Regions from separate parts of the Lysinibacillus sp. NPDC097287 genome, predicted to be linked through region 3. Evidence: riboswitches for the same ligand, from Rfam matches in the RefSeq annotation. Region 3 holds a riboswitch; each other region holds the start of a gene.

Region 1 (7,375 bases), on a different contig from region 3:
CGGCTAATAAACGATTTGTTTCTAGACGATCTTGTGCTCCAGAAACAGCACTGCGCATAAAGGTATTTTGAATACCTTCTCCAACACGATTGTTAAATGGCTCATCGCCGACCTTCATTGGCATTATGCGTGCACCTCCGAGTTTCTAGAATTTAATATTTCAGCAATATGTAGTACTTGTACGTGTGTGCCTAATCGTTCTGCACGACCACGAATATTCATTAAGCAGCCTTCATCTGCTCCAACTAAATATTTAGCCTTCGTAGCGATAATATGCTGTACCTTTTCATCGACCATTTGCTCGGAAATCGGTGTCATTTTCACAGAGAATGTCCCACCGAAGCCGCAGCAAGTTGTTTTGTTTGGTAGCTCGGTATATGTTAATCCTTTAACGTTTTCTAGTAATTTTAAAGGCGCGCTTTTTACACCAAGTAGACGTGTCATATGGCATGACATGTGATAGGTTACATTGCCATCGAAGCTAGCGCCGACATCAGTAATGCCTAGTACATCGACGATAAATTGTGTTAGTTCGTAAGTTTTTTCAGCTAATTGTTTTGCGCGTGCTGCCCATAGAGCATCATCTGCAAATACTTTTTCATATTCACGGAACATATAAGCGCAAGAACCAGAAGGGCAGACAACATATTCAGCATCATCAAATGCTGTAATCATGTTTTTCATCGCTTCCTTTGCATCTTTCACATAGCCTGAGTTGTAGGCTGGTTGTCCACAGCAAATTTGTCCTTTGGGAAAAATGACTTCACAGCCAAGATGTTCTAGAAGTTCTACAGTTGCTTTGCCCACATTTGTTTGAAACATATCGACAATACATGTCGCGAAAAGTGAGACTTTCATGTGCGTTCATCTCCTACCGTTTAATTGGTTTCAATATCCTCATAATATGAGGATGTATAAGTATTATGAATAGATTAAAATAGCCGCAATTAATGCTGGAATGGCAGCTACTAATGGTCCGATGACCGATACAAAAAATATGTGTTTGTAGGCATCTTTATGCGTTAAGCCGATTACTGCAAGTACAGTAATAACTGCACCATTATGAGGTAATGAATCTAAACTACCAGAGGCAATAGCGGCAATACGATGAAGTGCTTCAGGATCAACACCCAAATCTAAATATGTTTGAACAAACGTTTCCATTGCGATACCAAGACCGCCTGATGCTGTACCTGTAATCCCCGCAAGTGCTGCAATGGCTACATAAAGGGAAATTAATGGGCTACCAGGGATGTTTGAAAGCATTTCCGTTATTAAACCGAAGCCAGCTGTAGCAGCAATGACTGTCCCATACCCGACATCAGCACTAGTATTGATGATTGGTAAAACGGTATTTGTTGCACCAATGTTTATCGCCTGTAATTTGTTATCGATATATTTCCAGAAGATAATGATCGCAATAAGAACCGTAAGCATTAATGTGTAGAGGATATCTACTTTAAACACGTTTAATGTGATGATTAAAAAGATTGGTGGAAAAACACTCAAGATAAAGGGTGGCAATTTTTTTGATGTTGCCTCAAATGCTTTTGAATCATGTTTATCTGGATTCTTCATATTTTCATATGTTTCACCACGAGCTTCTGATTTTGCTAATTGACGTTTTAAATAGAAGCAGTTCAAGAGAATGATGGTAATCGTTGCGACAATTCCAACAACAGGAGCTGCTGTAGTAGTTGTACCTAAGTATTTTGTCGGAATAATGTTTTGTACTGATGGTGAACCCGGAAGCATCGTCATTGTAAAGGTTGCTATTCCAAAGAAGAATGCGCCTGTAAACAAGTGCCACGGCATATTCAATTCCTTAAATAATGGCTTAGCTATTGGCAAAATAGCAAAAATAACAACGTATGTATTAATACCGCCTAGCGTTAAAAAGGCACAAATAATTACAATCGCCATCAGCGCATTGAATTTGCTGTTGCGCCCCATGACAGTTAATAGCTTTTCAGCAATTGATCGTGCTGCACCACTATCTTCCATAAACTTACCGAAAATTGCGGCAAACAAGAAGATGAGGTAGTAATTTTTCATAAAGTTCATAAATCCACTCATGTAGTTACCTTGTAGCGAATCTAGAATTGGCATTTGATTTAATATAATTACGACTAAGCTGGCAATGGGTGCAATGATAATAATGCTGAAACCGCGAAGTGCTAAAAATATTAATAGTGCTAGTGAAGCAATAATCGTAAATAAACTCCATATTTCCATTGTTCTCAGATCCTCCGTGTTTAACTTAAATATTCTGAAAATTCAACAAGTAGGATATAGTATAACAATGAATGCTATAAAATTACTATGTAAAAAACGACAAAGGTAGAGTTTGTTATTTGTCTGTTTTGGCTAATTTGGCATTTTGTAAATACGATTGCATATAGAGTGCGAGATTCAATTCAAACATAATTTGCCCGTTTTTTTCATTGACATCTAGCAATGAAAAAATAGTCTGAAGCCTATATTTAATCGTGTTTATGTGCACAAAGCACGCCTCCGCAGTGTGTTTGCGACTTTGATTATGTAGAAAGTACAGCTTGAGCGTGTATAACAAATCAGTTTTATGATGATTGTCATATTTGATAATTGGTCCAAGTTTCAACGCTATATATTCTGCCATTTCCTGTGGATCATTATTTAAAAAAAGTGTATAGGGACCTAATTTTTCATAGGACAATATGAGTGGTGCTTGTTCAAGTGTTTGTAAATAGTCGATACACTTTTTTGAATCACGGTGTGAGCTTGTAATATTTTCGATAGATTCGAAAACTCGTCCAAGACCTACATGAAAGGATAGAGAATTGTATATGTTCACATCTTTATCAATTAGCTCGAAAAACTGTTGAATGTGTTCTTTAAATTGTTCAACAGGTACTTGGAGGTTGTTCAAAAATAAAAATTGATAGTGGAAATCATGCTCCGAGATGAAAATCGGAAATGAAAACAAACGTGTAGCTCGATACAGTAATTTACTAAATTGTTGCTGCTGTTTTTTTGTTTGCACAACACCATAAGTATTTTCCTGAAGCTGTAGTGTAGCGCATAAGAAATGTGTTGTTTGTAGTGCTTCTTGGCGCTTATAAAACCCGGTGAAATCTAAGTTTAAAAGCTGTTGCAACAAATAGCCGTCGTATTTGAAGGAGATTTCAAGCTCCTTTTCTTGCTCGGCTAACTGAAGCGCAAATAGAGCACTTGCCTGTTCGACAGCAAACAAGTCAAGAGGGTCCATTTGCAAATGATTGTGCATCACAATGAGTAGCATCCCTATAACGCCACGCTCTGTATGTATAGGGAATAAGTAATTTACATACATGTCTTGATCTATCGTGATGTGAACTTGATACTGCACACATTGCTGTACGACTGTGTTAAGATGCTCTAATTGCTGCTCCACCAAAAATTCTGCAGCGTGTTTTGCTATTGGGGAAGATGCGACCAGTACATCATGAAAATCTGTCATAATGGCTACGGGTTGTCCAAGTAATGAAGCCAGTGTATCTGTCATATCGCTGAGGCGCCCACGTGTTAAAGAAACGCGTGTTAGGGCATCGTAAATTCGCTTGGACCGTTCATTTTGCGTGAATAGTTTTGCGTTTTCAATCGCAATAGATGATTGATTGGCGAATGCTTGTAGCATCATTAAATCGTTATTTTCAAATTGTGTATCGCCTGAGAAATTGACAATTGTTAATACGCCGATACACGTATTGCTTTTATCGAGAAGTGGTGCACAAACGGCGCTTTTGGGATAAGCAAAGTTACCAACTGCTTTTGTATAGTCTTCCTCATACAATGGGAATAAGTCGGACATGCTTTCTGTTACATCATCACTTGAATGGAACCTAAACGCTTTTTTTTGCGAAAATACTTTTCCTGTCATTCCTTCATTGGAAGCAAGGTGAATTTTCTTTAAATGAGCGAGATTATAGCCAATGGCATGTTTGGCAATCAGTCGATTTGTCCGAGTGTTTAGCATGAATAGTACGCCTGCATCGGCACCATCTATAACATTTAATACTTCACTCATCAGTTTTTCCAGCACTTGATTAATATCTAACGTTGAAGTAAGAACTTGCGCTGCATTGACTAAGCTTAGCAATTGTTTTTCGGTATTTATCGTAAACAGCTCCTTAATGTATTAATGATATTTATTGTAACTCGAAATGAGTAAATATTATTCGGAAAATTACCATAAATGAAAATTCATACAACCATCCATCAGAAGATCGTATCTATTCGATGAGTAGATTAACACATCACCAATAAATCAATGAAGGAGCTTATTCGCTCAAGGAGAGAGTCAAGTCGCTCAAGCAGAGGCTATAGCCTCTGCTTGAGCGTGGAGATGATTATAGGAACAGGGGAATTGTAGAAAGCTCTTCTCTTGGTAGGTATTTGAAGTGAATTTACTTATTATGAGTTGTAAAATAATGCAGACAATAAAAAAGCCATCCCCTGAATTGGGGATAGCTCTAGTGAACAAATTATTTTGTATATGTCTTTGTTGAAATAGGAGCCTTTCCTTTTTTAGCTTCTACAACTTTTCTTATGATAGGAATAACGATTGGTGCTAATTTAACAGCAGTTTTTACAACGTTGGATACTTTCATTTTATACCAACTCCCTTTTATCATTATTTCTACCTGCTTATTGTATTTATTAAACATTAACGGACAACGCGGACGGCTTGTATGATGTTCCAGATAATAATGCCGAGTGATACAAGTAAGTAAATAACAAAGGTAACCAGCCAAACAATGATGAGCGAATTGCCATTTGAAAATGGATCAGTAGTGTTAAAAGATATCGTTGAAAAGACGAATAGGATAAAGAAGACGATACCAAAAGCAACGGGAATTAAGTGTGATATGAGTGCTCGAATAGAGTGGCGCTTAACTTCACTATCCTTTGAAACAAAATAGACGACTAAAGGTACGATAAATGGTGCGAAAAAAATACTGAGATAACTAAATGCGGATAAGATTTTTTGATTCTCCATTAGTTGTCCCTCCTTTTTTAATATTTACGCACAAAAATCAGAAAAGTTTCAAAAAATTTTAGCAAAGAGATAGTTGTAATTTGGTAAGTGTTTGCGTACAATGATGATGTTCAAACAAAAATCTAGATGTAACGACCACAAGGGGTGCCGATGATGTCGGCTGAGATTGGGCACGTAATGCCTTCACTCTTTGAACCTGTAAGTTAACGCTTGCGTAGGGATTGTGGATAGAAACCGACACTTTAACGATGTGAGGCTCTGTCCTGGCATCGTTTTTTATTTTACCCATTTTAGTAGATTGCCAGACAGCTAAGCATTAAAGCAACTGATTTCTATTCCTGCTCTTGTATCCTACATCGGAACAAAGGAGAGAATAATGTTATGGACAAAAAAAAATTATTAATGCTGGTGGAAATTGCGATTTTTGCAGCAGTTGGGCTTGTGCTCGACCAAGTATCATTTAAAGTATGGGCACAGGGTGGCTCGGTTAGTCTTGTCATGGTGCCGATTGTATTAATTGCATTTCGTTGGGGACTTGGTGCAGGGGTAACAACCGGTCTACTTATTGGTGTTATGCAAACAATGTTCGGTGCTTATATCGTGCACTGGTTCCAAGGTTTATTAGATTATGGCATTGCCTTCACTGTTGTTGGTTTAGCAGCTATTGTACGTAAGCCAGTACTTGATGCAGCGGCGAATGCAAAAAAGGTGAAAATGGCAAATTATATTGTGATTGGCATTATTGTAGCAGGCTTTTTACGGTATGCAGCACATACGACTGCCGGTGCGGTGTTCTTTGCAGAATATGCTGGCGACCAAAATGCATGGGTTTATTCTATTATTTACAACGGAACGTATATGCTACCTGCGACAATTTTAACTGCGGTTGCTTGCGTACTATTATTTACATCCGCACCACAACTAATGCAACGAAAATCATAATTAATCAGCCGCGTGATCCCTAGAGTGATTGCGCGGTTTTTATCTTTTTTATGGGGTGTTTGAACACCCGATAAAAAAATAAAGCATCTGGCGGATGTCACAGATGTTTTGTGCGCGAAAGCGAAGCGTCAGCAGCAGATTTTTACAGCTGACTGACTTGCAACACGTAGGCCCAAGCACAATTCAAAATCTGGACGCAATAACGCCGAGGCGTTATTGGTATGCCAAATAACTCGGATTCCTCATCTTTATGCTGTAGTTGTGATATATTAAAGAGTAGACATTAGGATGAAAGGGACGTTAAAAATGATTGTAAAAACACAAGAAGAAATTGAAGCTTTTAAAAAAATAGGCCGTATTTGCGCTGAAATCCGTGAAGCGATGAAGGCCGCTACAAAACCAGGTGTGACGACACTTGAATTAGATGAGATTGCAGGGCGTATGTTTGCGGAGCGAGGCGCTGTATCAGGTCCTAAAGGAGAATATGATTTCCCAGGTTACACTTGTATTAGTGTCAATGAGGAAGTAGCACATGGTATACCAGGTAGCCGTGTGATTCAAGAGGGCGACATCGTGAATATCGACGTATCGGGTTCTTTAAATGGCTATTTTGCAGATACAGGTATTTCATTTGTAGTTGGTGAAGGCTATGAAGAGAAAGAGAAACTTTGTCGCGTAGCGAAAAGTGCTTTTGATCGTGCGATGACAAAAGTAAAAGCTGGCTCAAAATTAAACCAAATCGGTAAGGCTGTTGAACGTGAAGCGTATGCTAATGATTTAACAGTTATTATGAACTTAACGGGTCACGGTATAGGGAAGTCTTTACACGATGAGCCAAGTCATATTTTGAACTATTATGATGCCTGGGATACAACGATTATGAAAGAGGGTATGGTGCTTGCAGTAGAGCCATTCATCTCTGCTAAAGCTGAGCATATCGTCGAGTCTGGCGATGGCTGGACATTTGTAACGCCTGACAAATCATTAGTTGCACAAATTGAACATTCGATCATTGTGACAAAAGGTGAGCCAATCATTTTAACAACATTAGATGATGAACAATAAGTAATTAAAAAGAAAAAAACCCGTATACCAAATTATTTTTGGTATACGGGATTTTTTTTGATGAATAATATTCCAACAAGCAGGACACCACATAAAAAAAGTGCAGCTGTCGTCACAAGTAGTTCATCAAAGCCATTGTGCAATACAATGCCAATATATGCCCAAATGAAGACGATTGGATATGCAATATCGAAATGATGGAAGCGAACATGTAAAGCAATTGCCGTACCGATTGTTAGTAAAATAACAGCCCATAGAGGGTTGCTTAAGCCAAAACCGTTCCATTCATATGAGGTTAATGTAAAACTTAAATTCGTCAGGAGTAAAAAAGTTGTCCATGCAAAATAAATA
Region 2 (7,375 bases), on a different contig from region 3:
AACATGTACGAACCCAAAATGAAGGAAACTGATGTAAGCGTAATTGAATTTATTGAACAAATAGATAGCCCCAAAAAACGTGAGGATGCCTATAGATTACTTGATTTATATGCTGAGGTAACGGGATATCAAGCGAAAATGTGGGGGCCGAGCATTATTGGATTCGGCGCGTATCATTATGTTTATAAAACAGGTCATGAAGGTGATGCACCACTTGCTGCTTTTTCACCACGTAAAGCAAAAATTAGTTTGTATTTTGCACCTGACGATCCTGAACGTGAAGCGCTACTCGCAAGATTCGGCAAGCATACGTCTGGAAAAGCATGTGTCTACATTAACAAAGTAGACGATATTGATACAGACGTTTTAAAGGAGTTAATCAGCAAATCGGTTGTATTTACACAGAACCAATATCCCGAAAAATGAAAGCGTGAAATTTGCATGCGATAAGCCATTGGATCAAGGCTTATCGCATTTTTTTAATCAAAATCTCATAACTGAATAATTCGGTTGTAAACGGTGCGAGCTTTTGAAGCGTCGTTTGTGCCATGAATTATCGCGCGGCCATCTTTAAAAATCACTACCCGATAGTCTTCGAAAGAGCAGGAGAGTAGATAGGGATTGACGATTACTTGTGTCACAAGTGGTCTTATGCGTTCACTTAAATAATTGATGGATAGAGGAAGAGGGGAGCCAGGGCGAATTTGCACGGCATCTCGACCACATAAAACATCTGTCTTTGTTTGGTTTTCAAATGATAAATACGGAAAAGTTGCATGCTCACTACATGTTGGGCAATTCTTATTTTTCATATTTGCGATATTTATTTCTGCTTTTTCATTTTTCCAAATTTCGAGTGACTGTAGCGTTGGGTCAAGTTTATGGTCAGTGAGTAGCTTGAGTGCTTGTGTCACTTGAAATGAAGCAATAATCTGAACGATTGGACTAATCACACCAACTGTATCACAAGTCATACCGTCAAGTGGTAAGTGATTCATGAGACAATGCAAGCAGGGAGTTTGACCGGGAAGAATAGGGAAGGTTAAACCATAACTCCCTACACAAGCACCGAATATAAATGGAACGCTATGTTTAACCGCCGCATCATTGATAACCATTCTTGTTTCAAAATTGTCTGTCGCATCAATAATAATAGACTGATTTTTTACTAATGCTTCAATATTAGACGCATTGATATCAACAATGTGACTGTTAATTGTAATCTCGCTGTTAATATGCTGTAAACGAGTTTTGGCAGCGACTGCTTTTGGCAGTTTACCGCGAGCATCAGCTTCAGTATATAACTGTTGTCTTTGTAGATTGCTATATTCCACATAATCACGGTCTACAATTGTCAATGTTCCGACTCCAGCTCTGGCAAGCATTTCGGCACTAGCAGAACCTAGGGCGCCTGCACCGATAATTAGAGCTTGTGCATTTTGTAGTTGAGCTTGCCCCTTATTTCCTAAAAAAAGTGCCTGTTTTTGATAGCGGGTATTCAAGAAGTCACCATCCCAGATAGGGGGCTACTCGCTTCACCATAGTTTTTTTCTGCTATTCTACCAGCTTGGTAACCAAGTTGTCCTGCTTCGATCGCGAGCTTCATCGCGAGTGCCATTTTTACAGGGTCTTTCGCTCCTGAAACAGCTGTGTTAAGTAATACACCGTCAGCACCTAATTCCATTGCATAAGCAGCATCTTTTGGAGAACCAATCCCAGCATCTACAATGACAGGAACAGATGATTGTTCAATAATAAACTGAAGGTTTAATGGATTAACCAGCCCTTTACCAGAGCCGATCGGTGAAGCACCAGGCATAATTGCGTGAACGCCTAGTTGTTCTAATCTTTTGGCTAAGACAACATCATCGGACATGTAGGGTAGTACGATAAATCCTTCTGCTAATAACATTTCAGATGCCTTTAATGTTTCAACTGGGTCTGGTAATAGCGATTTATCGCAGCCAATTATTTCGACTTTAATCATGTCACATAAGCCTGAAGCTTGTGCTAATTTGGCAATTCTAACGGCTTCTTCTGCAGTTTTTGCGCCAGCTGTATTTGGTAGTAACTTTTATTTAGTTAGATCTAGTTGTTCAAGAAAATTAGGTTGAGATTGTTCAAAAATATTCATTCTTCGTACTGCAAATGTTAAAATTTCAGCCCCAGAAACTTCTACAGCTTCTTTTTGAACCTCAAAGGAAGGAAATTTCCCTGTTCCTAGTAAAAGATTTGATTTGAATGTGTGATTTCCTATCGTTAACATTATTATCCTCCTCCTACAAAATGTACAATTTCTATTGTGTCTCGGTCTGACAATGTCAGTGAAGCGTATTGTTTTTTTAAGACAATCTCTTTATTCACTTCTACCACGACTATGCGGTTTTCTAACTCATACAACTGAAGCAAGTCCTGAATCGAATGTATAGTTTCTGGTAGTTCCATAGACTTCCCATTTAATTGAATAGTACGCACGATTTCACCCCCTTATATACGATTAATTTTAAAGGCTTCTATCCAGTCTTTTCTAACGTCTTTTTTGACAATCAAATCCCGAATCATTTGTCCTGTAGCAGGTGCTAACAGGATGCCATTGCGAAAATGACCTGTGGCAAATAAAATGTCCTCATCCTCAGGGTGGTAGCCGATAAATGGCTTTTTATCAAAGGTTTGGGGACGTAACCCTGCCCAACATGATTCGATTTTCAAATCAGTGATAGTTGGGAGCATCGTTTTGGCTTTTGCAATGAGACTTTCCAAACCTCCAAGTGTCGGCTGTTCATGCCAATCATTTTTCACCATAGTTGCCCCAATTACCAACCTGCCATTATCTCGCGGTACGATATAGCAGTGTTCATGAAATAATGTGTGTTTTAGAAGCGGCTGTTCACTTGAAACAGAGATGCATTCACCTTTGACAGGAGAGAGTGTATGATGTAACCCAAGTTGGTGGAAAAAGCTTGAGCTCCAAACACCATTTGCTACAACAACAGTCTTGGCTTGGAAAGTGCCTTTATTTGTTTTAATCGTGTAAGTATCATCTTCCTTTTGAATAGCAAGAACGGGCGTAAATTCAAAGATAGAAGCGCCAAACACTTGAGCACTTTTACTAAATGCTAGACAGGTAGAGTGAGGGAGCACATTGACATCATCTTCAATGTAAGCTGCACCAATAATATCTTCTGATACAGAATTCTCTCTGTTCCTAACTGCAGTGCAGTCGTACCAGCTGATCGTGGGAAGGGCGAGGGTGGCACTAAGCTCATCTTTTTCATGCTCCGAGTAAGCAAGCTGAAAAATCCCGCCTTTTCTTAGTTCGATATTTACACCACTAAGCTCCTTTAACTCATCCTGGAGCTGGAAATAGTCTAATTGACTACTTCGAGCAAAAGGGTAAAAAATTTCAAGATCGTCGCATTCTGAATGGGCTCCCAACATTCCTGCAGCGGCACGCGTTGATTTACTAGCAATTTGTGTTTCTTCAAAAACAGCCACATCGATGTTTTCTTTGGCTAAATAGTAAGCGATGGAGCAACCAATAATGCCTCCGCCAATGACTGCCACATCATATTTTGTTTTCATGTGCATTCTCCTGACATTTTTTCGAAAATATTAATGCTGATTCATAAGGATTGTCTGAAGCGAAAATACCAGACATAATGGCAATTCCATTTGCTTGTGCCTCTCGGAGCTGGTGTACCCGCTCTGATGTAATGCCACCTATAGCGAAGATTGGGATTTGTAGCTCTTTTTTTATGTCGATGATGGTATGTACACCATTAGGCACTTTACCTTCTTTACAGTTTGTTTCAAAGCAATGCCCATATAGCACATAATCTGCGCCATCAGCCTCCGATTGTTTGGCTTCGTCTATTGAATGAACAGAACGACCAATCCGTAAGTGAGGGTAGGCAGCTCTGACTTGTTTCACTGGAAGGCTATGCGATGGTAGATGAATGTTTGGGTTATCAGTTAGTAAAGCAATATCTAAGCGATCATGAATAACGATTTTTTCCTTGTTTACGCCTTGTTGTGCTAAAAGATTTAGGAGTGACAGAATTTCATGGACCGTTTTTGATTTTTCACGAATGTGAATGTAATCGACAAGATGATGGATGCTAGAAATTTTACTAGCCAATTCGTAAATTGTATGTGAATCATCAGATATGGCAATAAGTTTCATAATTGTTTGCTCCCTTGTATTAAATCAACGCAAAAAAACCACTAACCTTAGGTAAAAGGAAAGTGGTTTTGTTAATTGCACGCAAAAAAGCACAAAAACAATGAACACTTCCCTACGCAGATACGAATCTGTTCAGGTTATGAGGGTTTAAAAGTAGCTACTTTATTCTCAGCCCTTATCAAGGGATCCCCTAGTGAATTGATTGAAGAGTTTTATCTTAAAATAGTAAATAGTTGCATGTATCAAATGTAATTTCGCTGTGGTTAATACTTCGTTAAAGTATCATAAAGATAAAAAAATTTCAACATAAATCAGAAAATTCTAATAAAATCAGGACTTTTTTCGTTAATGAAAGATAAAATTTAATGTGATAAACAGATAAATTGTATAAAATCACCACTATCAAGTTATTGATTGGTTATTATGTATTTTTATATAAACAAAATATGGAATAAAATTGATTCAGTAGTATAAAATTTCCAGAAAATATTGAATTCTACCCTGGTGGTGGATTAAGATGTCAACAGGCTCCTTATTTGTAATATAAAGGTTAGTTCAGGGCTTAATTTGTAGATATATCATCATTGGAGGGTGAAAATGAAAAGAAAATTATTTGTATTTTTTTCGTTATTAATGGTTACTGTACTAATGGTTAGTGGTTGTGGAAAGAGTGAAGAAGAAGCAAAAAAAGAAGAGAAAAAAGAAGTGACGGCTAATACCGATCAAGAAACGCCTGAAAAAGTAGACACTGAAGATGTTAATAAAGAAACAAAAGGTGTGAATGACTTTTCCTCACTAATTAAATATATGGAGAAAGAAACGCAAGGTACAACGAAGGTTCTTTATGAGAACAATGAACCTCAAGTACATGATATGGAAAACGTCACTATTTCACTAGATGGATATACAGTAGTAGCGTTAAATGATTTTCACACAGATTTTAAGATCCCATTTGGAGATCAAACAGACGGTGGTGTCATTTTAGCTAAGTATACAGTTAAGAATGATCAGGATAAAGACGTTTACTATATGCCTAGTTTATATATGACTTTTACTGGTGCTGAAAAAGATTATGGAAATAATAATCAATTATTGCCTAAAGAAGAGCAATTATCAACAGAGTTAAGTCCCACAACAGATTATTTACTAAAAGCTGGTGAAGAAGTAACAGGATATTTCGCATACTCATTTAGCACGACACATTTAGCAAAAATGAAAGAGCAAGGAACTGTGTCTGTTCCAATTCAAGTTCCATTTGCAGAAAAAGGAGATTTTGGTTCAGGCTTCGGGTCAAAAGGTAGATTTAATCTGGCTTTGGATGGTGAGGGAGCAGAAAAAATATCGAGCAACGCGGCTTTTTATGAAGATAGAGTAACGTTTGAGAACATGGGTGAAAAGAAGATGCTGAAAGAAAAAAGCGACATCAATGATAGCAAACAACTTGCTGATGTGAATGTCGTATTGGATGGGTATCAAATTGCAGAATTCACACCAAATGCTGAAGAAGCACCTAGGTTTGGAAATTTTAAAAATGGTATAGCTTTATTAACAGTGAAATATAAGCTAGACAATAAAAATACGAGCGAAGTTGATTTGAACTTCCTAAGTACAAAACTTACAGTAAATAACGGCTCTCAATATTTAAGAAATGAAGGTATGTTACAACATCCTAATAATAAAGAAAACCTTAAGCCTGGAGAAGCTCGTGATTACTTGCAAGTATTTGTGTTAGATAAAGAGCAATATGAGAAGATTTGGAAAGACAAAGCTTTTGAAATGGAATTTGGTCCGATTCTAGATGGAGAGGCAAAGGATATTTCTAAAGGCCATACGGTAACCTTTACTTTACCAAAATAATAAAAAAGACAGTAGGACTGACCTCGTATTTTATCAACGGAGTCAGTCTTTTCCTTTTAGATTTAAAACGTCATTCATTAGCACACAGTTGCTGTCATCTTCTTTTAGATGTGCTGATTAACCAATTTGCACCACTACAATTAAAATGAGAAGTTGATTTCCGTTATGGGCTACTAGCTTTCCTATGGGCGAACGTCGAGTAGCCCTCTGCTACAATTTATAAAAGTAGCCTTATACATATGGTGGATTTTTATGGGAAGGTTGATGAACATCTATAAAATCAACCAATATTCTCTTAATCAATATGCTTGATATAAAAATAATAGCCAAATAAGTTTTGGGAATATTTGTAGGATACTCTATAATGAAAAAAATAGATGCCTTAATAAAGAAATGACATGAAATAGATATTAAGGAGCTGTGGGATGAGAAAGTGGCTTGTTTTGGTGTTACTCATTTTACTAATTGCACCATTTGGTTATGTGGAACTGAAGAAAATGATATTCGAAAATCGTATTCAACAATATTTGACAGAAGAAAAGGCGTATGCAGAAGCAGAAATTAAGTCGATTGAATGTCAATGGCATTTTTTCGGACTTCCTAAGTACTGGGGGGAAGTAATCTATACGGATGAAGAAAATGTAGTGTATGTGTATTTCGCACATGATAAAGATCGACCGTTACAGTTTGAGTATTATACGCTAGACGGCAGTGAACCCAAATCAGAAGAGTTAAAGCATTATGAGCCACTATATAGATAAATTATGGGCTTGAGGGGATATGATGAATAAAAGGTTTAAAGCTTGGAGCATATTCATTTTTACAATTGGAGGAACAGTGGTATTACTAATATTCGGGACTGTCTTATTATTTTTTTATATTAGGGCATCGTTAATACCCGATGAAAAAGAAGAGGAAAAGGTAATTTCACTAGTAGAACAATATTTACAAGAGAAGTATCCAACCTTGAAGTACGAATTCACTCATGTCCTATATGATTCAATGGAGCATTACGGCGATTTTGACTATGCTGCAGTGATTTAAAATACAGAAACACAAGAAACGTTCATGGTTTATGAAAATAGATATACGGAACAAATAGAGGATGATATAACAATTCAAGAAGAGACAAAATTCATAGAACAAGTTAGGCCGAAAGTTTACAGTTATATAACTGAAACATTCGGAGAACCACAAGGTATGGCATTTACGCCTTCATATGATGATGAGTATCCACCTACCCTTAATATTAGTTTAAACAACAAAAATGAAGAGGTAAACGAAGAAATGTTCCAATTTTTTATTGATTATTTACAAAATGAGTTAATTATTAAA
Region 3 (7,375 bases):
ATCAAGTGCTACTTCGTCATTTGGATAATAGCCAACTGGTAAATCACATACGATTGCATCTGCTGGGTTAGCCAGTAAATCTTGCAATGCATCCTGGCGATATAACGATACAGGTTGCTCTGTTAAATCAGCTGTCGCTGCCGCTAAACGAATTAGTAATTCATCTACTTCTACACCAGTTGCCTCTACCTTGCCATCAAGTAAATTCATCACTGTTAATAATAAATTCCCTGTTCCAACAGCTGGGTCCATTATAGAAATCTTCTCTTTTTCTAGGCGCTCCTCGAAAAATTGTTCCACAAAATAGCCAACAAGTAAGCCAAGTGTATCAGGCGTCATTTGATGATTTGGCTGTGAACCTTTACGCATTCCTTTTAAAATAGCGATTTGCACTGCTTTACGAATATCTTCCTTTGTTGCCCCTTCAACCGTGAAATCTACTTCACCGTCCAACCAGGTTTCAAGTGCATCTAAGATACCCTCTAAAAATGTAGCATCTTGCTCTTTTTCTATTTTCTCCGCATGAGTATTCATCATGCCAAATAGTTTTTCAATCTTTTCCATACAAAACTTCCTTTCACACAGAAAGGAGCCGTGACAAACACCTTTGTCACAGCCCCGTCGTCTGGTACTATCTTAGCCTAAAAGAATCTATTTATGCTAGTGCTTTTACAGCTGCAATTGCTGCTTCGTAGTTTGGATGATCAGTTGCTTCTGGAACATACTCAACGTAAGTTACTTTACCAGCTGCATCCACTACGAATACGGCACGTGTAAGTAGACGTAATTCTTGAATGTATACGCCGTAAGCTTCACCAAATGAAAGGTCACGGTGATCCGATACTGTTTGTACTGCATCGATTCCTGCAGCACCACACCAACGTTTTTGTGCGAATGGAAGGTCAACAGATACTGTATAAATCACAACATTGTCTCCTAATTCAGCTGCTGCTTCATTAAATCTACGAGTTTGCGCGTCGCATACGCCTGTATCTAATGACGGTACAACACTAAATAAACGAATTTTACCCTCTGAATCTTTTAAAGTAACAGGTGCTAGTCCATTATCTAACACTGTAAAATTTGGTGCTTGGTCTCCAACCTTTACCTCGTTACCGATTAGTGTTACTGGGCCATTTTTGAAAGTGACTTGTGCCATGTTAACGCCTCCTATTTCTTCATATGTACATAATACTACTAAATGTAGGGAATTAATTGCAACTCAGACAGCTTGGCTATACAAATGAAAACCTCAAGAACTTGTTAGAGGTCATATTGTTGAAAAACAATTACGCTAATAAACTCTTTGTGAGCGTTTATGAGAGTTTGTTCAAGGGCCCCGTTGATTTCCGTTCCAGGCGGACGCGTTCCTGGGGGCGAGCCTTGAGCCGCTTCGTCGCGTTGCTCCTGCAGGGTCTCAAGTTGCTCACTGATCCCCTAGGAGTCGCCGCCTTCCACTCCAATCAACTAGAATATTCTTATCGAGATAGTAAAAGATGGTGGACCAATTTAATTTTGAATGAAGATAAAAGGACTACTGTGCAGGTAGGCATCTTGCATTGATCTGATGGTATTACTTATATCATTTGTATTCATCATCCAAAGTTAAGGGTAGCGTTTAATGAAAGTACATACTAATTTTAGATTGCTGGTTGATTGGAGTGGAGGCTGGGCGACTCCTGGGGGATTAGCGTCCTAGATGAGACCCTGGAGCGAGCGTAGCGAGTGAAGCGGCTCATCGGACGCCCCCCGGAAAGCGCCTAGCCGGAACGGAAATCGACCCCACGTTACTGTAGTTAAAGGAACTTTCTAGTACAGATTTTGGTGTAGAGGCCATTTCTAAGAGCACGTTATTCACGCAATTTTTAAGGACTAGATACTTTATTAACAGAAGAACCTCTAACAACTTGTTAGAGGTCCTTCAATCATTATTCTTTTGTTGATTCTTCAATCACTTCAGGCACTTTTACTGTTTCCTGTGCAGCTGGTGCTGGCTTTTCGAGATCTTTTTCTACATAAATTTTCTCATGTACTACCGTTGTATCAGCAAAGTAATCATGTAAGCCTTGATTGTCTGGCAAAATTGCCACAAAGACATACAACAACATAATAAAATTACTAATAAAACGACCAATCCATTCACGATATATTACATCAGACCACGATAATGTTTCTTTCTTTAACGATACAACACGTAGACCGAATGCCATTTTTCCTAATGTTTGCCCTAAAAATTTTGTCATCAATACAAAATATAAGTAATAAATAACAGCTGAAATAATGGAGATTGGTGCATACCAAGTCGAATCTGATAACGACCAATCCATTAAGTAAAATATTGGGTTAATACAAATGCCAATAACGGCTGATATAACGAGAGAATCAATTAAAAACGCCCAAAAGCGCACCCAAAAGCCAGCCGTTTTTAATGTATAGTGTCGTTCTTTTGTTGGTAGTATTTGCGTATAACTTGTTAATTCGGCGTCATCAGGAAATGGCCCTTGCACAACGAAATCATTATTAGTCATGATATGCCCCCCTTAATAATCACCGTATAAGTACATCATTTTTGGCGCACTATAGTCCGCCATAATCTTTATCAGCATTTTTTCTTCAGCTGATGGCCCAATGAATGAACCAATTTTCATGCCAAGATAAGACTGCCAGCCACCCACATCATATGTGTATTCGAATAGTTCTGCATCTTCTAAGCCATAATCCGCACGTAATGCAGCAATTGTCGCTTCTTTATCGCCAATTTCATCTATTAGACCTGCCTCAAGTGCTTTTGTGCCACCTAGAACTCGACCATCCGCTACTTTTTTCACGTCTGCTTCCGACATGTTACGACCCTTTTCAATAATATCAACAAATTCTTCATATGACTCATTAATCATTTCTTGCATCATTGCCCGCTCTTCTGCTGTAACATCACGCATCGGACTTAGCATATCTTTATGCTCACCTGATTTAAATGTTTCAAATTTGACACCTACTTTTTCAGCAAGCGCTTGATAGTTAATAGATTGCATGATGACACCAATTGAACCTGTAATCGTATCGCGATTTGCGAAGATTTTGTCTGCTGGTGCCGCAATGTAATAACCACCTGATGCTGCCATAGAACCCATTGATACGTAAATTGGAATTTGTCGTTCTTCTTTGATTTGTAGGAGCTTTTTATAAATCTCTGCAGATTCTGTGACGCCACCACCCGGTGTATTTACGCTTAATACAACACCCTGCACCGTTTCATCATTTAAAATATTATCTAATTGCCCTAAGAAAAACTGATGATCATAGCCAACCTGTTGCCATACCGAACCAGAACCAACATCTTGAATCGTACCATCCAATGTTAAATGAGCAATTCGTTCTTCAAAATTATTTCCTTCTAATACAGTTTCATAAACATCTAAATTATTGCCCGCCATCACGCTGTCAAAGTTACCGAAAAAATCAGCTTTTAAAAACGCAAATACCGTATTTATTCCTAGTGAAACTACTAGTAATACACCCGCAACAACTAAGGCTACCCACCTTTTTGCATTCATTCTTTTCCGCCTCCTTAAAATGTTATACGTCTAAATGTATAAAACGTTTCATTTATCTGCAATATTATGCAAGAATTTTCCGTAATTCATTGTGCCGTAAATAACAATTTTAACACATAAAAAAATCAAAGTTCATATAATGTGCTTGAACTTTGATTTTCGACATTATTCCCCAGGAAATAATTATTGATTATATTGTATTTGCTCTTGTTGACGTAGCTCTACACGACGAATTTTGCCGGAAGCTGTCTTGGGCAATTCCTCCACAAATTCAATAGCACGCGGATATTTATATGGTGCTGTTAAAGACTTTACATGATCTTGTAATTGCTGAATAAGCGACGAATCTCCGGTAATCCCTTCGCGCAAAACAACAAATGCCTTCACAATATTACCTCGAACCTCATCTGGACTTGCTACAACTGCAGCTTCCTTCACAGTAGAATGTTTCATTAATGCATCCTCCACTTCAAACGGACCAATAGTGTAACCTGAAGAAATAATCACATCATCGCCTCGCCCTTCAAACCAAAAATAGCCGTCTTTATCTTTATATGCACGGTCACCGGTAACATACCAATCTCCTCGGAATTGTAGACTTGTACGCTCTGGATCCTTAAAATACTCCTTAAATAGCGCAGGCGTTTCTTTGTGTACCGCAATATCACCAACAACACCTTCCGAAACTGGATTACCAAAATCATCGATAATCGCTACCGTATTACCCGGTGTTGGTTTGCCCATCGAGCCGACACGCGCTTCCATACCAACCATCGTTCCAACGAGTAATGTATTTTCGGTTTGACCGTAGCCATCACGCACTTGCAAGTCAAATGTAGTTGAAAAAACTTTCACCACTTCACTATTTAACGGCTCTCCTGCAGATACTGCTTGGCGAACTTCTGTTAAATTGTAGTCACGTAAATTTTCAAGCGCCGTCATAAAGCGATATTCTGTAGGCGTACAACAAAGAACATTAACCTTGAACTTTTCGAGTAATGTTAAATACGTAGCTGCATCAAACTTACCTTTATAAACAAATGCTGTAGCACCACTTCCTAACGTTGCAAGGAACGGACTCCAAATCCATTTTTGCCAACCTGGTGCTGCAGTTGCCCAAACGATGTCATTTTCTTGTACACCTAGCCAATTCGGTGCCGTCGTACGTAAATGCGCATAGCCCCAACTATGAGTATGAATAGCGGCTTTTGGATTTCCAGTTGTCCCACTCGTATACGCAAGAAATGCTACATCTGTACTTTTGGTCGATGTTGTACTGATAAAAGTTGTAGGTTGCTGTTCCATCTTTTCAAATAATGGTTGCCACGGTGAATGTGCATGGCCGATTACAAATTGTTGTAAACCGTCTAAATGTTCAACATCGTCAAATTGTGCAATATACGGTTCATAAGCAATGACCGCCTTGGCATCAGCGTGTAAAATACGATAATCAATATCTTTCGCTCTAAGCATTTCAGAGCTTGGAATAATAGCCAAACCAACCTTTAATGCAGCGATATATGCAACATATGCCTCAATAGATCTAGGCACCATAATGAGAATAACATCCCCTTTTGTTAATCCCTGTGCTGTTAACACATTCGCTGCTTGATTCGCTTTTTCTAGTAAACTTGCATATGTTATATAGTCAATTTCTTCGTTTTCATTATAAACAATTAATGCATTTTTCTCAGGATTTTGTGCATAATTTTCAAATTCCTCTACAATGTTATACCATTCTGGTGCGATTAGATCTTGTCGTTTCATCATTATTGCCCCCTTTGTTAGGCTCATTATAAAACTCAATTTTTATAGTTTTCAATGAAAAATACTCTAATTATTAAAAGTCATGACAACTATCATACTCTTGCATATGGCATCAGTCATCGCTTTTCATATAAAATGAAATTTCCCTTGTTCATACAGGGAAAGTATGGTACATTGTGGACAAATCAAATGTTTGCAGGGGGACTCATTTTGAGTTGAGAAGGTTAAAACCTGACCCTTTGAACCTGTTAGTTAACACTGACGTAGGGAGCAATGTACAATCACGATGTGCTTTTCTTGTACATACGCTCTCCTCATTCTTATAGGAGAGCTTTTTTTGTTCCAATTTTCAACTAAATATTTTGATTGCGGGGGGACTCATCTTGAGTTGAGAAGGTAAAACCTGACCCTTTGAACCTGTTAGTTAATACTGACGTAGGGAGCAGTACATCATTTTCTTGATGAAGAAGCTCTTTTTACGTGTATTTCACGAACAAAAAGAGCTTTTTTGCATGCTTACGTTCACCAATTAGAGGAGGACTTATAATGACATTTTGTGATGAATTAAGAAAAGAAACAGATATCTATTGGGAAGGAAGTTTTCAGCACCCCTTTGTAAAAGGGATTGCTGACGGGACTTTACCTATTGATAAATTTAAATACTATATGATTCAAGATGCATATTATTTAAAGCACTATGCAAAGGTATTAGCATATGCAGCGGCTAAATGTGAGACACCCGAAGAATTCGCGTACTACACAGAAACGGCGAAGTTCATTAATGAAGCTGAACTCGAATTACATCGTTCTGTTTTTTTAGAATTAAATGTAACCAAAGAGGAGCTCGAGCAAAGTGAACCTGCTCCAGGTGCTATCAATTATATTAATCACATGTACAGTGCTGTGCATAATGGTGATGTGGCTGAGGCATTTGCTGCAATGATGCCTTGTCCATGGCTGTATTTAGAAATAGGGCAGTATTACAAAGATGCAAAACCTGGTGTTAAGCTATATGAAGATTGGATTGCTATGTATAGTAGTGAGGATTTCCTAGTAACAATTCAAACACAAATTTCAATGATGAACGCTTATGCTGCAGCAGCTTCTCCAGAAAAATTAGCGATCTTAAAGAGTCATTTTAAAAATAGCTGTTATTACGAATTACAATTTTGGGAAATGGCTTGGACAAAGGAAAATTGGGTTCCGGAGAGAGTACAATGATTTTACAAGCTATTCGAAAAAAACAGCCTCTTGTTCATAGTATCACGAATTATGTTGTGGCAAATTTCCAAGCAAACGGCTTATTAGCCATTGGTGCTTCTCCAGTCATGGCAGATGAATTACATGAAGTTGAAGAAATGGTATCGATTGCGTCTGCCTTATTAATCAATATTGGTACACTAAATGAACGGACAAAAGAATCGATGCTACTTGCTGGAAAAAAAGCAAATGCACTAGGTATCCCCGTTATATTGGATCCAGTTGGTGCTGGCGCTACGACTTTCCGCCGAGAAACAGTACAACAACTATTAGCAGAAATTAAATTTGTCCTTATTCGTTGCAATATTGGAGAACTTGCTGCCATTGCGAATGTAAGCTGGCAACAAAAAGGTGTTGATAGCGGCAGTGGTTCAATGGCACTATCGGATGAAGCAAAAAAAGTTGCGCAACAATACAAATGTATTGTCATTGTTACTGGTGAACAGGATTTCATAACTGACGGTTTACAAACACAATGGATTGCAGGTGGGCATCACCAAATGACAAAAATTACAGGTACAGGTTGCTTACTAAGTGCCATTTGTGGTGCTGCGTATGTCGCGGGAGATGAACCTTTTGCACAGCTAGCTGATACGTTAATGACCTATAAAAAAATTGCTGAAAATGCCAATTCGATCACACAATATATTGGTGATTTTCAAATAACTGTACTTAATGAACTACATCGTCTTTCAAAGGAAGGTGAAAAATAATGCGTATTGTTACAACAATCGCTGGCTCAGATAGTGGCGGCGGTGCCGGCATTCAAGCTGATTTAAAAACGTTCCAAGAAT
Region 4 (7,375 bases), on a different contig from region 3:
GTCGCAATGAAGATCGATTAGCAGAGGCAAAAACGTTTATTTCTGAAGCGGGTAATTCAATTGAAACATTTCAGATGGATGTTCGTATACCAGAGCAAGCAGAAGCGATGGTTGCCTTTGCGGTAGAGAAATTTGGACAAGTGGATGGACTTGTCAATAACGCGGCAGGGAATTTTATTGTGCGAGCAGAGGATTTGTCTCCAAATGGTTGGAAAGCGGTTATTGATATCGTGTTGAATGGCACGTTTTACTGTTCGTCAGCTGTCGGAAAGTACTGGATAGAACACAAGATTAAAGGATCTATGATTAATATGGTTGCAACGTATGCTTGGAATGCAGGTGCAGGAGTCATTCATTCGGCGGCAGCAAAAGCAGGCGTTTTATCAGTGACAAGAACACTAGCTGTTGAGTGGGGAAAACAGTATGGTATTCGTGTTAACGCTATTGCTCCAGGACCAATTGAACGAACAGGTGGAGCATCAAAGCTTTTTGAATCAGAGGCAGCTGCTGCAAGAACATTGGACTCTGTGCCGTTAAGTCGTATTGGTACGCCGGAAGAAATTGCAGATTTAGCGACATTTATGATGTCAGATAAAGCAAGATATATGAACGGAGAATGTGTCACGTTGGATGGTGGGCAATGGTTAAATCCGTTCCCGTTTTAATTAAATACCTTGCATAAAGAGAAGCTGGTTTGACGCATACTAATGGGCAAAGGAAGGAGTTTTGCCTGTGGGTATGTGGTTAATACCAGCTCTTATTACGATTACAATTATTTGTGTGATTGCCTTCGTTTCTACTATGCGTATTGCAAAAATGACAACGGAGCGAAACTCAGAAAAAGATACACCGATTTCAGAATCGGTTAAAGAACATGCAACGATTTTGAATCCAATTCCTTGGGTTTACATTTTATTTTTATTGTTTTGTGGTATCATGATTTTTTATTATTGGAGTAAAGCAGGATATTAGAGTAACTTCACAGTATTCGGCAGGTGTAGAGTCACTTGCTGGATTCTGTAAAGCACCTACCAATTATCACGAATGTTTTTCGGTCGTAAGGGATAAAATAGGTTTTGGCGAAAGTTACTATCATGTTTATTTTTTCTCGAAAGGTTGAAATAATTCATGAATATCATAAAAACTCTTCTCGGTCTTGTCATGGTCATTTTAGGAAAAATTATGATATGATAAAGAGGAAGCATCCTGTTCTGCATATTGAGGACAGAAAAGGAGAAGAGGTTCATGATTTCAACTAACAGCAAAGATTTATTAGCAATGCCAATTAGTGATTTTATTATTTCATCCGAAAAAGTTGCACATGTGCAAAGTGGAAATAGTGCAGAGCATGCATTACTAGTGCTAACGCGTACAGGATATTCATCCATTCCCGTATTAGATATGAAATACCGTCTTCAAGGCTTACTAAGTATGAAGATGATTACTGAAGCGATTTTAGGGCTCGAACATATTGAGTACGAAAAACTACCCGACATTAAGGTAGATACGATTATGGATAAAAATTTGGCCGTGTTAAAAACAACAGATAATTTCCAGCGGGCGTTAGATTTAGTCATTAACCATGCCTTTTTATGTGTGGTCGATGAAGAAGGCTTATTTGCTGGCATCCTAACGAGACGCGTTATTTTAAAACAATTGAAAAAATATATTTATCAAAAAGAAAACTAGTTTAGGAGGGCTCAAAGTAATTATTGAGCCCTTTTTATCTTTATTCAGCATTCATCCCACCTCAATAAGTGATGAGATGAATTCGGCTGTAGCCTTTTTCAGTGATTGCCCAAAAGCCGGCTGAATAGTCGAACCCAGGCTAAGATCGCCGCGTCCTGAGGCAACGCCTGAGTGACCAACATCCTGTTGGCCCGATGCCTCCGGCGGATGTCACAGATGTTATTTGAGCGAAAGCGAAGCGTCAGCAGCAGATGTTTTTTGCGCGTAATTACGCCGAAGAGTAATTGATTTGAGTAGGAGGTTACTTTTTTGACGGTAACAGAGGCAGAAATATTAAAAATATTAGCAGAAGAACGCAATATGCGAAAGGCAGCAGAGCGATTATTCTTATCGCAGCCGGCTCTTTCACAGCGTCTACAAACCATAGAAAAAGAATGGGGAACACAGCTGTTTATTCGCTCGCAAAAAGGATTGACGGCAACACCTGCCGGAGAGCTTGTTATTTCCTATGCTAATGAAATGATTGCGAAGAAAGAAGAAATTTTCGAAATGATTCAGGCACTGACAACAAAAGTGAACGGCACACTGAAAATTGCTTGTGCTTCGATTGTTGGACAAAACTGGCTACCAAAAGTATTAAAGGATTTTGTAACGAAATACCCTGAGGCGAAAATTTCACTAATGACAGGCTGGAGCTCTGAAATTGTCAAAGCACTGTATGAGGGCGAGGCACATGTGGGGATTGTACGAGGACAGGTCGATTGGAAAGGTGAGAAAATTCATCTTTTCCGAGATACGCTTTATTTAGTAGACAAAGAGTTGAAAACAGTGGAGGATGTCCTTACGACAGACCGTCCATTTATTCAGTTTAAAAGTGATTCGAATTATTATCAGGAAATTCAACAGTGGTGGCAGCGACACTTTGCATCCAATCCAAGTCGTCAAATTTTAGTAGATCAAATTGAGACGTGTAAGCAAATGGCATTGAATGGGATTGGCTATGCAATTTTACCATCAATTACTTTAAATGAGGATGATGGTGTCAACAAAATAGCGCTAATGAACAATGAAAAAGAATTTGGCTTAACGCGGGATACTTGGTTAATTGGTTATGAATCTTCATTTGAACTGCGCCAGGTAGAAGCATTTGTGGAAGTGGTACAGGATCATGCTCGTTGTTTATTTGATTATACGAAATAAGAAAAAGGACTCTAAAGTTTATTCAAACTAAAGAGTCCTTTTTTCGTTATTCGATTTGCAGGATACCAAAACAAAAAAACAGAGAGTAAATCTAAACATGTTGTAGATTTACTCTATCTCAATGTATTATAGCAACTAACCTTAGAAAATAGCCTAAATTTTATTAGAGGAATGTCATAGAAATCGAGCGGTGAAAAATACTTTAATGTCTTATCGCAATGTTGAGTTAAGTCCATTAACAAAAACAGTTTTTTGTAGACTTTTAGCAATAACTACTCCCAAGGTGGCGCCAACGACACTAGAAGTTAAAAAAGCAGGCATGAAAAAGAGGGCCGCCACAGATGTCCCCATTAGTAGGTGAGAATAGGGTACTGCGACAAGTGAAGCAAGTATACCTGTACCAAACATTTCACCGGCACCAGCTAGCCACGTTTTTTCGCTGTATTTGTAGGCAAGGGCTGCAAATAGTGCACCGATGACACTGCCAGGAATCGCTAAGAGTGAGCCTGTACCTGTTAAGATACGGATGATGGCTGTTACAAAGGCAATCATGACAGTAGGTAAAGGTCCCAGTAAGATGGCACTGATGACATTAATGGCGTGTTGTACAGGATAGGCACGTGCAATACCTGTTGGAATAGAGATAAATGTTGAGCCTGCTACTGCAATAGCAACTAATAATGCCATGACGGTTAATTTTCGAATAGACAAATCTTTCACTCCTTCATTAATCGTAAAAAAAGGCCGCTTCCCAAAAATGTAGGAAGCGGCCTTGCATTTAGTCATTATAAAAGCAAGTGTCGCCACTTTCCTACGCTAGTGTGAACTAGATCAGGTTCAAAGGGTCCGTGTATACAATACACGTCTCAGCCTTAAAAAGACTCCCCTAGTGGTCATGAAGCGATTTAATTTTTCATTAATACTGTACCATACTGCTAAAAATAGTCAATTAACTTTCAGATTAATTAGAATCTGGCTTCATTAAATGAGGTGCTTTTTTCATTGTCCAAATGAGGGCAAGAAGGAAGCAGGCAAATAAAATGATAGCACCGAAAATATAAGGGCTGTCCATATTCCAGTCGAATAATATGCCAGCTAAAGCAGGACCAATCATATTGCCAAGACTCATATAGGCATTGTTGAGTCCGGCGGCAAAGCCTTGTTCACTACCAGCCAGCTTGGAAATCAGCGTATTTACGGCTGGACGAATGAGCGTTGTTGCTGTAGAGAAAATTGTTGCAACAACTAATATTAATGCAAAGCCTGATACAAATAAAATTAAGAAGATTGATATTGATGCAACGAGTAAATTGACTAATACAACCTTCATTTCACCAAAACGTTTAAACAGTGGTGTAATGATAAACATTTGAACAACGACACCGACAGCACCACCAACTGTTAGTATTATTGCAATATCTGTTGGTGTGTAGTTGAATTTCTGTGTGACGAATAAAGATAAAGTCGCTTGGAAATTGGCGATGCCAAACGAGAAAACAAGCATGATGATCAGCATAACAAAGTAGGGCATTTTGACTGAGCGTATCATCTGCTTAGCAAGATTGTCTTGTTTTTGTGCTTTTTGTGATGAGCTTGGTTTTGTGTTTGGCAACAACACTAACGATAATATGGCAGCTAAAATTGCCGCAGCTCCAGCCATATAAAATGGAAAGTGAAGACTGACTGTAGATAAGAAGCCGCCAATTCCAGGACCAATCATAAAGCCTAGAGACATGGCAGCCCCAAGCATCCCCATACCTTTACCACGTTCTTCATATGTAGTGACATCCGCTACAAATGCCATAATCGGGGGTGCAATGAAAGCAGAGCCTAAGCCTCCTAAAAAGCGAGCAACAAAGAGCATCCAAACTTCTGTTGAAAGTCCAAAAGCAATTTGTGAAAGACCTGTTACCACAAGTCCAAAAACAATAAGATTCTTACGACCATATTGATCCGAGAGGTTTCCAGCTATTGGTGAAAATACAAATTGTGCTAATGCAAACGATGCAATGAGCAGACCGAGAACTTGTCCTGCTGCACCGAAAATTTTCAAATATTCGGGCATGACAGGAATAATGATACCAATGCTTCCCATCGCAATGAACATATTAAACATTAAAATATATAAAGCTGCCTTGTTTGATGTCTGTTGGGCCATTTTATAGCCTCCTTTTGCGTAGTCTATTCAAATATACTACAGTCTAACATAATGGATATTAAGTTGCTATTGACTAAAAGTCTGACTGCGTACTTTTATTTTCAATTACAAAAAGCTATCACTCCAGTGACTAACTGGGGTGACAGCTTTATTTTGTTGTTAAGGAAATAACAGATTTTTTTATTATGGATAGCCTAGGGCAAAGTTGACGGCTAGGCTAAAGCGCTACATCCTCGAGGTCGCTTCGATCCCTCGGGCAAAAGTGGTGGAACGCATACTTTTGCTTCGGGCTCTCCAGCGCTTGTCGGATGTAAACGAGCGCTTTAGCGCATTTGTTCTTTAACGAATACTCATTTTAAATTCTAAAAACAGTTCGTTGTATTTGCCTAAATAATCAGGTCCTAAGTTTTTATAAACCTCTAATGTGTCGCGTTGTTCCTCTGAAGGATAATAACGTTCGTCAGTGACAACTTCCTCATCCATTAAAGCCATTGCGGCAACGTTTGGTGTAGAGTAGCCAACAAAATCAGCGTTTTGTGCACCGGAGTCAGCATCTAACATGAAATTAATGAAAGCATGTGCACCGTCTATATTTTTCGAAGTTTTTGGAATGACCATATTATCAAACCATAAGTTCGAACCTTCTTCAGGTACCGCAAAGTCTAAGTCTTCATTTTCATACATCATGTCTGCTGCTTGACCAGACCAAGTAAGTGCAACTGTCGCCTCGTTATTAATCATTAACGGTGTAATTTCATCACCAATAATGGCCTTTACGTTTGGCGCAAGTTGAATTAACTTATCTGTTGCTGAACGTAACTCATTGTGATCTAAAGAATTTAATGAATAACCAAGGCTGTTTAAGCCCATACCGATAACCTCACGTGCACCATCTACTAAAAAGACTGTTCTTTTTAATGAAGGATCCCATAAATCTTCCCAAGAAGAGAAGTCTAAATCTCCGACTAAATTAGGATTATAGACAATCCCAACTGTGCCCCAAAAATAAGGGAGAGAATATTTATTGTTGTCATCAAAAGGTAAATCTAAAAAGTAAGGGTCAATATTTTTCATGTTTGGAATTTTTGAATGGTCAAGAGGAATGAGTAAATCTTCCTCTTTCATTTTTTCAATCATGTATTCAGAAGGAATCGCAATATCGTAAGCTGTTCCACCTTGTTGAACTTTTGTCATCATGGCTTCATTCGAGTCGAATGTTTCGTAAATAACATGGATACCTGTTTCTTTTTCAAATTGCTTTAGTAAATCAGGATCAATGTATTCACCCCAGTTAAAAATGGTAAGCGTATCTTTTCCGCTTTTTCCGCTACCAGCACTCATTGCGTTCCCAGCATACATTAAAAGGGCGGTAACGACAAGAATGGCGATTGTTGCTTGAATTAATGACTTCATTAATGTCCCCCCGTTCTTTTACTTGTACGACTTGTCACGAAATAATAACCGATTACGATTAACACAGTCACGAAGAATACTAAACCAGAAATCGCATTCACGGTTAAGGAAATTCCTGCACGTGCCATCGAGTAAATTTCTACTGACAGCGTACTAAATCCGTTACCCGTAACGAAAAATGTCACCGCAAAGTCATCTAAAGAATACGTTAAAGCGAGGAAGAATCCTGCGAAAATACCTGGCTTAATATACGGCAAGATGACACGCATCATAACATCTTTTTTTGTGGCACCTAGATCAAGTGCAGCATCAATTAAAGACTTGTTCATTTCAAGTAATTTAGGTAATACCATTAAAACGACAATTGGTACACTAAACGCAACGTGCGCAAGTAGAACAGATGCAAAGCCCAACTTAATGCCAACCATTGTGAATAAAATTAAAAAGCTAGCCCCGATAATCACGTCTGGGCTGACGATTAGTACATTGTTTAACGATAGTAATGTATTGCGCATTTTTGAATCTTTCACTGTCACAATACCGATAGCACCTAATGTACCGATAATCGTGGAAATTAATGCTGATAGCAATGCGACAATAACGGTATTAATCAAAATCACAAGTAATCGAGTATCCTCGAAAACAGCTTTATAGTGGTCGAGCGTGAATGAGTCAAAGCTATTCATGGAGTCGCCGCTATTAAAGGAGTAAAAGATTAAGTAAAAAATGGGCGCATACAAGACGATAAAGACAATCGCTAAATACACTTTTGCCGATTTTGAAAGTTTTGTCATCGTACGCGACCTCCTTTATTCTTTTGGCCTGTTATTAACATAATGATGACCATGAATAAAATTAGGAATACAGCAATTGTTGAACCCATGCCCCAATTTTGAGTGACAAGGAACTGTTGTT

What was found. A riboswitch is a leader RNA that binds a small molecule or an ion and turns the genes downstream of it on or off. The one in region 3 is predicted to bind thiamine pyrophosphate.
Region 1: it holds a riboswitch for thiamine pyrophosphate, as region 3 does, so the genes downstream of both, thiT (energy-coupled thiamine transporter ThiT) here and tenA (thiaminase II) in region 3, are expected to answer to the same signal.
Region 2: it holds a riboswitch for thiamine pyrophosphate, as region 3 does, so the genes downstream of both, tenI (thiazole tautomerase TenI) here and tenA (thiaminase II) in region 3, are expected to answer to the same signal.
Region 4: it holds a riboswitch for thiamine pyrophosphate, as region 3 does, so the genes downstream of both, thiW (energy coupling factor transporter S component ThiW) here and tenA (thiaminase II) in region 3, are expected to answer to the same signal.

The regions. Positions count from the first base shown of each region.
Region 1 is NZ_JBIWCX010000010.1:96,770-104,144, forward strand. Features, by position in the region: gene ACIQ2D_RS14725 (LutB/LldF family L-lactate oxidation iron-sulfur protein) at 1-124, opposite strand, end outside; gene ACIQ2D_RS14730 ((Fe-S)-binding protein) at 124-858, opposite strand; gene ACIQ2D_RS14735 (GntP family permease) at 922-2,235, opposite strand; gene ACIQ2D_RS14740 (helix-turn-helix domain-containing protein) at 2,351-4,117, opposite strand; gene ACIQ2D_RS14745 (hypothetical protein) at 4,503-4,628, opposite strand; gene ACIQ2D_RS14750 (magnetosome magnetite crystal formation protein family) at 4,685-5,017, opposite strand; TPP riboswitch at 5,148-5,256, shown strand; gene thiT (energy-coupled thiamine transporter ThiT) at 5,399-5,959, shown strand; gene map (type I methionyl aminopeptidase) at 6,266-7,024, shown strand; gene ACIQ2D_RS14765 (tryptophan-rich sensory protein) at 7,057-7,375, opposite strand, start outside.
Region 2 is NZ_JBIWCX010000004.1:196,698-204,072, reverse strand. Features, by position in the region: gene ACIQ2D_RS08425 (YbfB/YjiJ family MFS transporter) at 1-32, shown strand, start outside; gene ACIQ2D_RS08420 (DUF1801 domain-containing protein) at 4-426, shown strand; gene ACIQ2D_RS08415 (ThiF family adenylyltransferase) at 492-1,502, opposite strand; partial or broken gene ACIQ2D_RS08410 (thiazole synthase) at 1,499-2,272, opposite strand; gene thiS (sulfur carrier protein ThiS) at 2,269-2,445, opposite strand; gene thiO (glycine oxidase ThiO) at 2,488-3,582, opposite strand; gene tenI (thiazole tautomerase TenI) at 3,566-4,183, opposite strand; TPP riboswitch at 4,276-4,385, opposite strand; gene ACIQ2D_RS08390 (DUF5068 domain-containing protein) at 4,781-6,040, shown strand; gene ACIQ2D_RS08385 (DUF3139 domain-containing protein) at 6,466-6,801, shown strand; gene ACIQ2D_RS08380 (hypothetical protein) at 6,824-7,084, shown strand; gene ACIQ2D_RS08375 (hypothetical protein) at 7,109-7,375, shown strand, end outside.
Region 3 is NZ_JBIWCX010000006.1:115,458-122,832, reverse strand. Features, by position in the region: gene ACIQ2D_RS10740 (class I SAM-dependent methyltransferase) at 1-564, opposite strand, end outside; gene tpx (thiol peroxidase) at 656-1,159, opposite strand; gene ACIQ2D_RS10730 (RDD family protein) at 1,929-2,528, opposite strand; gene sppA (signal peptide peptidase SppA) at 2,541-3,554, opposite strand; gene mbcS (acyl-CoA synthetase MbcS) at 3,738-5,321, opposite strand; TPP riboswitch at 5,509-5,608, shown strand; TPP riboswitch at 5,682-5,780, shown strand; gene tenA (thiaminase II) at 5,868-6,542, shown strand; gene thiM (hydroxyethylthiazole kinase) at 6,539-7,294, shown strand; gene thiD (bifunctional hydroxymethylpyrimidine kinase/phosphomethylpyrimidine kinase) at 7,294-7,375, shown strand, end outside.
Region 4 is NZ_JBIWCX010000003.1:54,588-61,962, reverse strand. Features, by position in the region: gene fadH (2,4-dienoyl-CoA reductase) at 1-665, shown strand, start outside; gene ACIQ2D_RS05805 (short-chain dehydrogenase) at 739-972, shown strand; gene cbpB (cyclic-di-AMP-binding protein CbpB) at 1,246-1,689, shown strand; gene ACIQ2D_RS05795 (transcriptional regulator CcpC) at 1,999-2,889, shown strand; gene thiW (energy coupling factor transporter S component ThiW) at 3,100-3,600, opposite strand; TPP riboswitch at 3,681-3,787, opposite strand; gene ACIQ2D_RS05785 (MFS transporter) at 3,851-5,047, opposite strand; gene ACIQ2D_RS05780 (ABC transporter substrate-binding protein) at 5,387-6,460, opposite strand; gene ACIQ2D_RS05775 (ABC transporter permease) at 6,460-7,254, opposite strand; gene ACIQ2D_RS05770 (ABC transporter permease) at 7,251-7,375, opposite strand, start outside.